4 regions of the Leuconostoc garlicum genome follow, and region 1 is predicted to be linked to each of the others. Evidence: predicted binding sites of a transcription regulator. Region 1 holds the regulator's gene; each other region holds the start of a gene.
The links. The regulator LexA, encoded in region 1, represses DNA repair genes until DNA is damaged. The targets are predictions, from matches to a motif close to CNAACANNTGTTNG.
Positions count from the first base shown of each region.

Region 2: the regulator LexA is predicted to act here: its motif matches at 1,253-1,266, upstream of dinB (DNA polymerase IV).
Region 3: the regulator LexA is predicted to act here: its motif matches at 859-872, upstream of A9176_RS05600 (FtsK/SpoIIIE family DNA translocase).
Region 4: the regulator LexA is predicted to act here: its motif matches at 670-683, upstream of recA (recombinase RecA).

Region 1 covers NZ_CP016329.1:1,467,997-1,470,203, reverse strand. Annotated here, with positions in the region: gene pyrE (orotate phosphoribosyltransferase) at 1-599, shown strand, start outside; gene lexA (transcriptional repressor LexA) at 644-1,285, opposite strand; gene A9176_RS07415 (YneF family protein) at 1,568-1,801, shown strand; gene A9176_RS07410 (lysophospholipid acyltransferase family protein) at 1,812-2,207, opposite strand, start outside.
Region 2 covers NZ_CP016329.1:24,674-26,880, reverse strand. Annotated here, with positions in the region: gene A9176_RS00150 (phospho-sugar mutase) at 1-445, shown strand, start outside; gene rplS (50S ribosomal protein L19) at 566-925, shown strand; gene dinB (DNA polymerase IV) at 1,289-2,207, shown strand, end outside.
Region 3 covers NZ_CP016329.1:1,085,668-1,087,874, forward strand. Annotated here, with positions in the region: gene A9176_RS05585 (AI-2E family transporter) at 1-151, shown strand, start outside; gene A9176_RS05590 (tRNA (cytidine(34)-2'-O)-methyltransferase) at 148-660, shown strand; tRNA gene A9176_RS05595 (tRNA-Glu) at 730-801, shown strand; gene A9176_RS05600 (FtsK/SpoIIIE family DNA translocase) at 929-2,207, shown strand, end outside.
Region 4 covers NZ_CP016329.1:44,657-46,863, reverse strand. Annotated here, with positions in the region: gene A9176_RS00250 (helix-turn-helix domain-containing protein) at 1-28, shown strand, start outside; gene pgsA (CDP-diacylglycerol--glycerol-3-phosphate 3-phosphatidyltransferase) at 38-619, shown strand; gene recA (recombinase RecA) at 752-1,897, shown strand; gene A9176_RS00235 (response regulator transcription factor) at 2,012-2,207, shown strand, end outside.

The sequences.
Region 1 (2,207 bases):
TATTAAAGATTGGGGCCGTGAAGTTTTCACCGGAAGCGCCCTTTACTTGGGCCTCTGGCATTAAAAGCCCAATTTATACCGATAACCGCATGACGATCGGTTATCCTGAAGTCCGTCAAAATATTTTTAAAGGTTTGGCTGAACTCATTACGACCCATTATGGGGATGTTGAAATCGTCGGTGGTGTTGCCACGGCCGGTATCCCACACGCGGCTTGGGTAGCTGAAACGTTGAACAAGCCCATGATTTATGTTCGCTCAAAGCCAAAAGATCATGGTGCTGGTCGGCAAACAGAAGGTGCCGAAGTGGCTGGTAAAAAAGTGGTTTTGATTGATGATTTGATTTCAACTGGTGGGTCAGTTTTGGGCGCTGTTGAAGCGGTTCGCAAGGCAGGCGCTGACGTGTTGGGCGTTGTCTCAATCTTTTCATATGAATTACCGGCTGGCGTGGATAACTTTGCGCAAGCAGGGTTAACATTTCAGTCCTTGACAACCTATTCACAACTCATCGATGCCGCCATTGCGCGAGGCGACTTGAATGCTTCGCAATTGGCAACCTTAAAAGCATGGCAACAATCACCAGCTGATTGGCAAGCTTAAACAAGTAAAAAAGCTGAACGACGATGATCGTTCAGCTTTTTTGATTAATAAATGGCATCGCGGTACAAGCCAATAACTTTACCGAGAATGGTCACATTATCTAAAATAATTGGTGCCATGGCATCATTTTCAGGTTGTAATCTGAAATGATCGGCTTCACGGAAGAAACGCTTAACAGTTGCTTCGTCATCGTCATTCATCGCGACAACAACATCACCATTATCGGCATTATCTTGTTTCCGCACGATCACTTTATCGCCGTCCAAGATACCGATGTTGACCATTGAATTGCCACGGACGTTGAGCATAAACATATCGCCGTCAAACTGCATCAAGTTATCTGGGATTGGGAAAAACTCAGTGGCTTCTTCTTCAACTGCGAGAATTGGCGTACCAGCTGTCACTTGACCTAGAACCGGAATGCGACCAGGTGTGGTGGACACACCTAATGCTTCCAACCCTAAATCTGTTACTTCAATAGCACGGGCGCGTGGCTTTGAGGCGTCTTTTAACAAGTAGCCTTTTTTTACTAAGCGTTCGATGTGCCCGTGAATGGTAGAAGACGACGATAGGCCGACTGCTTCACCAACTTCACGTACTGTTGGCGGATAACCATTGTTGGTTTGTGCTTCATGAATGAAACGCAAAACTTGGAGTTGTTTGCTTTCTTGAATTTTGATTGCCATGATGGGTATATTCCTTAATAATAAACGATTTAATATGATTTCATTATAGCGAAAGTGGGAACAGAAATCAAACGTTTGTTCGTTTTCGGCTCATGACACCCGATAAATTGGGGGAATCTTTACCAAAAATTTGAAAACAACGCCCACAGGTGGCCGCTGAGTGGTAAAAAAAACGTGCTATAAGGTCGTTTACTGCCGGTATTCATCGGGTTAATCGTCCTGTCAACCTGGATTTTGTGTTATAATGGTTGGTAGACAATTTTATTAAGGGGTTATTTAACCATGAACACAGGACTTTCAATCTTGATTTTCGTTATTGGCTTGGTTATCGGCTTGATTGCAGGTTTCTTCCTCGCACGTAACGCCATGAAGAACTATCTTGCCAAAAACCCACCGATTTCAGAAGAAATGATGAAATCAATGATGATGTCAATGGGACAAAAGCCATCACAAAAGAAGTTGGCACAAATGATGGCACAAATGAAGCAACAAAGCGAACGTGCACAAAAAAAATAAGCCAGAAGGCTTATTTTTTTTCGTGTTTTGGATCAATATAGACAAAATCAGGATTGATTTCTTGGTCTAAGCGATCAAACGCATCTTGAATCATTTGTGTATATTTGGTAATGTTTTCTTTGTCCAACTTATCTTTGCGATCAACCACGATCGGTTCCCCGAAATTAATCGTTGTATTGTTACGCTTGAAGAGTTGACTAAACTTAACTGGCCCCTGATATACAGCTGGTACAATTGGCTTACCAGACATCTTGGCAATTAAGATGGTACCAGATTTGAGTTCAGCGCTGTGGCGTGAACCGGAAGGGAACATGATCAATGATCGGTCACCGGATTTCAATTCGCGCACGGGGACTTTAATCACACTGGGCCCAACGTTTTCACGATCCACGGGGAACGCACCAGC
Region 2 (2,207 bases), 220 kb from region 1:
GTTTGCAGAAGTAGCGGCTTACTATAAGTCACAAAGCCAAACATTTGCGGATGGTTTGCAAGCTTTGTTTGACAAGTACGGCTATTTTGAAGAAAAGACGATTAGTTTGGACTTCCCAGGTGTGCATGGCAATGACGATATGGCAAAAATCATTGCCAAGTTCCGTGATCATCAACCGGAAACGATTGGGGGGATTGCTGTTAGCCGCGTGCAAGACTTCTCGACTGGTCTAGAAACTGATGCTGATGGTCAAGTCACAACATTGACACAGCCAAAAGCTAATGTCTTGAAGTATTGGTTAGCTGATGGCTCATGGGTGGCTGTACGCCCATCAGGGACTGAACCAAAGTTGAAGTTCTATATTGGGGTCACTTCTGATTCACAAGCTGCTTCACAAGCCAAAATTGACACGATCACAGCAGATTTGATGACTTATACAAAATAATGCTAGACATGGCATGAATTATTTGTTACACTAAGAAAAGCCGTAAGGCAATATTAACGATAATCCGCTGTGCGTTTAGCCTGAGGGCGAGTGTAAGATTGTCGGCTAGGAGAATGACCAATGCGTCAAAACAGTATTTTAGAAAACGTTACATCAGTACAATTGCGTTCTGACATCCCTGACTTCCGCGCTGGTGACACTGTTAAGGTGTACGCTAAGATCGTCGAAGGTTCACGTGAACGTATCCAATTGTTCGAAGGTGTTGTTATCAAGCGTAAGGGTGCTGGTATTCAAGCAACTTACACAGTGCGTAAGATCTCATCTGGTGTTGGTGTGGAACGTACGTTCCCATTGCACTCACCACGTGTTGATAAGATTGAAGTTGTACGCTATGGTGCCGTTCGTCGTGCCAAGTTGTACTACCTCCGCGCTTTGCAAGGTAAGGCAGCGCGTATCAAGGAACGTCGTCGCGACGTATAATCCGAGAAAAGACACCGCGAGGTGTCTTTTTTTATATTAAAATACCGGCAATCTCACCGGATTTTTTGGGGGACACGGGAAAATAATATGGGATATGGACTTGTCATAGAGGCGTAATATAATAGCAAAAGTTGTGATATATGCAAAAATCGCATGAAGGTATATAATAAAAACATACTCAAAGATATTTGAGTTTCATTACTCCCCTAGTAATGTTTCAATCAGCCCCCCCAATTACTGATTGATAAATCGATAGCTACGGTTATCATCCCCTGACCATTGCCCTCTTCGGTCAGGGTTTTTTTTATGGCATTCGGCCGTGTTGTGCGAACCCATGTTCGTTAAATGTGATAAGATAGGGATATGACAGAGTTTTTATTGACAACTGATACACGTAAAATTCTCCATGTTGATATTGACGCCTTCTATGCCCAAGTCGAAATGCGTGACAATCCGGCATTACGCCACCAGCCATTAATCATTTCGCGTGACCCAGCAGAAACTGGGGGTCGTGGGGTGGTGACGACGGCGAACTATGTCGCGCGCCAACTCGGCATTCATTCGGCCATGCGATCCGCAGAAGCACGGCGTTTAGCGCCAGATGGGATCTTTTTGACCCCAGATTTTGCCAAGTATAAAGCCATTTCTAAGCAAATTCATGCCATTTTTCGGACAATTACACCAAAAATTGAGCCGGTGGCGTATGATGAGGCCTACTTAGATGTGACCGATAATGCGTTGTCGGGCGCAATGTTGGCTGCCGAGTTACGACACGATATCTATAAACAGACGCGGTTGACCAGTTCGGTGGGCGTATCGTATAACAAACTATTAGCAAAGTTGGGGTCTGAATTTAATAAGCCAAACGGCGTGACGGTCATTACGCCGGAAAACCGTCTCGCTTTTTTAGACCACTTACCAATTGGTGAATTTCGCGGCGTTGGTGAGAAAACGCAAGCCAAGTTAGCAGCGCTTAACGTACTTGATGGTGCCGCATTGCGGCAATTATCACGCGAAACGTTAGTGGCGCAGTTTGGTAAATTAGGTGAAAATCTTTACTGGCAGGCGCGTGGTGTCCATTTTGGTGAAGTGAAGTGGCAACGCCAACAGCAATCAGTGGGTAAAGAGGAAACTTTTGCGCAGTTTTTACACCATGATGAACTGGTACGTGCCGAATTTAAAAAGTTAGCGAATGGTATGATTGCGGCTTTGAAGGCCCGTGGGTTGGTTGGCCGGACGTTAAATGTTAAAATTCGCGATGAAAAATTCCATACCACAACCC
Region 3 (2,207 bases), 380 kb from region 1:
GTTAACTGGTGCGCATATTTTTGGGGTGCTCGGCGTGATTTTGGGTGTGCCAACTTACGCGGTCCTCAAAGTCCTTGTGACACGAATTTATACATGGTGGCGTAGTAACTCTGCCTTATTTAAAGAAGGAACGGAAGAAGTAGAACAATGACAAATCATATTGTGTTATTTGAACCGGTAATGCCGGCTAACACTGGTAATATTGCCAGAACAACTGCGGGAACGGATGCCGTGTTACATCTGATTGAGCCTTTAGGGTTTGAATTAGATGATAAGCATGTGAAGCGTGCCGGATTGGATTACTGGGAACATGTCCAATTGGTCAAGCACGATAGTCTCCCAGATTTTCTGGACACCTTGCGTGAGACGGATCATCTCTATTTAGTTTCAAAGTTTGCGAACTACGACTATACCCAACCTGATTATTCGGTGACTGATGGCGATCATTATTTCCTCTTTGGTAAAGAAACGACTGGCTTGCCAGAAGTCTTTATGCGCCAAAACCCAGATAAAGCGATTCGTATTCCACAAGATGACACGCATATTCGATCATTAAACTTATCAAATACTGTGGCAATTGTCTTATATGAGGCATTGCGTCAACAAAGTTTCCCGAATTTGGAAACAACGCACACTTACGAACAAGATAAATTGAAATAAAGTGTTGACAAGGGGCGAAAATCTTGCTACTATAATATAGTTGTTTCAGTTATGAAACACACTGACCATGGCTCGTTGGTCAAGTGGCTAAGACGCTGCCCTTTCACGGCGGAATCGAGAGTTCGATTCTCTCACGAGCTATATCAAGTCGCAACTTCGGTTGCGGCTTTTTATGTTTTCAGGACAATCATTAAAAAGCGAACACCAGTTTGATTTGGTTTCATGATAAAATAAAAGACATAACGATCAGATTTAGAGGGTATGGATTTTGGCAACTCGTAAAACACCGCAACGCCGACGCACAACTGCATCAACTCGAAAAAAAAGCATGAATGCTGTGATTGGCAAAAACATTGCCTTGCTTTTAAGCATCTTTTTAGGCGTCATGGGGACGTTTAAATTGGGCTTGTTAGGTGCCTACGTGGCCAATGTTTTTCGCCTGGGGTTTGGTAATTTATATCTTGGCGTATTAGTACCCCTGACGGTGTTATTGAGCTATGTGATGATTTATAAGCGGTTACCAAAGATTGCACGGCATTTTTGGCTGGGGGCCATCATGGCGTTTGTTGCACTGTTAACATTATCGTCGTTGTTATTTTTTACCTATACCGTGAAAAATAGCAATGGCTATGTCCAAACGGTGATGACATTGAGTGGTCAAGATTTCGCCAATAAATCTGCCAATACCCCCGTTGGTGGTGGAGTAGTTGGTGCCATGCTCTATAATGGCTGCTTTACATTAGTTGCCAATATCGGGACTTGGCTGCTTGCCCTAATCTTACTATTGAGTGGCGTGATTATTTTCTTTAGAATTCCGGCGCGTGATTTAACGCAAAAAGGGATTGAAAAAGCACAAAATGGGGTGGCCTATGTGCAAGAACAGCGCGCGAACATGCCGCCACGTGAACCTTTGTTTAAACGGCGGGAACGTCCCAAAAAGAGCATTACGGACTTTGGCGATGATCCGTTAGGTGTGAAAACAACCAAAACTGCCACAGTTGAACCAGTGGTACCACCCGTTACCGCGCCGGCTACTGAATTTGTCGAACCGGAAATTAAATGGCAGGGACCAGTGGCGCCGACTGAAACAGCACCAACGCCGGCACCAGCTGTGTCGACCCCTAAGCCAGCAAGCGCACCGGCACCAGTGTCTGATGCAGGCGATGATGATGAGCCATTGGCTTTGGCGACGGAAACGTCAGGGCAAGATAATCCAGATTATGAATTGCCAACGGCTGATTTGTTAACCAAGGTATCGCCAACTGATCAGACTAAGGAATTCCAAAGTTTGACAGAAAAATCACGTCTCGTGCATGATACGCTGTTAAGCTTTGGTGTTGAAGCAGAAGTGACGAGTGTGTCACTTGGGCCAACTGTGACCCAGTATGAATTGAAACCAGGTCAAGGGGTTAAGGTTAATCGAATTGCCAATTTGGCCGATGATTTAGCATTGGCCTTAGCAGCCAAGTCGATTCGTATTGAAGCCCCAATTCCGGGAAAACCTTATGTTGGTATTGAAGTGCCTAATGACACGCAAGCCACCGTTG
Region 4 (2,207 bases), 240 kb from region 1:
GAACGTTCTGTTCAATCTCAATAAGTAAGGGGCAATTATGAATCTTCCAAATCAACTCACTGTTTTTCGTATTATTCTTATTCCGGTTTTTATCTTACTATTATCGGTGCCTTATGCTTGGCAATCACTTGACGTGACAGGCGTGATGTTGCCATTGAATTGGTTGCTTGCTGCCATTGTGTTTGCGGTAGCATCAATAACGGATTTTTTGGATGGTCAAATTGCCCGTCGTCAACATTTGGTGACGAATTTTGGTAAGTTTGCCGATCCGTTGGCCGATAAGTTGTTGGTCATGACAGCCTTGATCTTTTTGACTGGGTTCAACGTGGTACCAGCTTGGATGACTGCCGTGATTGTGATTCGTGAACTAGCGGTTACTGGCTTACGTACCTTAATTGTAGAAAATAATGGGAAGGTCTTAGCGGCGCAGATGCCAGGTAAAATCAAGACTTTCTCGCAAATGTTTGCAATTTTCTTCTTATATCTTAAAGATGTGCCATTTACCGCGATTGGGTTGCCGATTGGGGAAATCTTATTGTGGATTGCGGTGATCTTTACAATTTATTCAGGGATTGACTATTTCTGGCAGAACCGAGTGGTCTTTTCTGACGGTCTATAAAAGCGCGATAAGCGCTTTTTTCGTATCATCAAATAAGGTACGAACACTGTCGAACAATTGTTCGTTAAATGCTTGCTTTTACGTTTAGAAACAGGTACACTATTGAGGTAAGATAAAAGGAGTTAGCTAAAAATGGTCACAAAAAAGACGACTAAAAAAGACGATAAAGATAGTCAAGCAAGCGGCCGTAAGGCGGCACTTGATGAAGCTTTAAAGCGTATCGAAAAGAATTTCGGTAAGGGATCAATCATGGTGTTGGGTGATAATGCACTGACACAAGTTGAGACTTATCCTTCAGGATCAGTTAAGCTAGATGTTGCTTTAGGCGTCGGTGGCTATCCTAAAGGACGTATTATTGAAATTTATGGGCCAGAATCTTCTGGTAAAACAACGTTGGCGTTACACGCCGTTGCTGAAGTGCAAAAAGCCGGTGGGACAGCCGCCTATATTGATGCCGAAAATGCCTTGGATGTAAAATACGCTGAAGCTTTGGGTGTTAAAAAGGACGAATTACTTTTGTCACAACCTGATACTGGTGAACAAGGGTTAGAAATTGCGGATGCGTTGGTACAATCTGGGGCAGTGGATATTATCGTTGTGGATTCTGTGGCAGCGTTGGTACCACGTGCAGAAATCGAAGGAGAAATGGGCGACTCACACGTTGGCTTGCAAGCCCGTTTGATGAGCCAAGCCTTGCGTAAATTAGCTGGTACATTGAACCGTACTGGGACAGTTGCGATTTTTATCAACCAAATTCGTGAAAAGATTGGGGTGATGTTTGGTAACCCCGAAACAACCCCTGGTGGCCGTGCGTTGAAATTCTATTCAACGATTCGTTTGGAAGTGCGTCGGTCAACCCAAATTAAAGATGGCACAGATGTGACTGGAAACTTAACGAAAGTCAAAGTGGTTAAGAATAAGGTGGCGCCACCATTTAAGGTTGCTGAAGTTGATATCATGTACGGGAAGGGGATTTCACAAACTGGTGAAATTTTGGATCTCGGTGCGGAACAAGAAATTATCCGTAAGGCCGGTGCCTTCTACTATTACGGTGATATCAAGGTTGGCCAAGGCCGTGAAAAAGCGAAAGAATTCTTGGATGCACCCGAAAATGCTGCGATGCGTCAAGAAATCTATGCTAAAGTTCGTAATGCCTTTGGGATTGGTGATGGTGAATTGCCAGTAGAAGAGGCTGATGATGAGACAATTGAAGCCCCAGAAACACTGGCATTAGTCACGGATGACGATGATGATTTAACGGACGAACCAATTGTATAAATCCTGTAAAGAATAAATGGAAACGCTAGGGCGTGTCCATTTTTTTTGTTACAATGCAATTAAGCAAACAATTAGAGAGGCAGACATCATAATTAAAAAAGATGTGTTTGGATCATGACAAAAATTTTAGTAGTGGATGATGAAGCAGCAATTTCAACGTTATTGCAATATAACCTGGAAGAAAATAATTATGACGTCACATTGGCAGAAGATGGCCAGACGGCTTATCAATTAGCCAGTCAACAGCAATTCGATGCGATTTTGCTAGATTTGATGTTACCAGGCATGGATGGCATGACGGTTTTGAAAA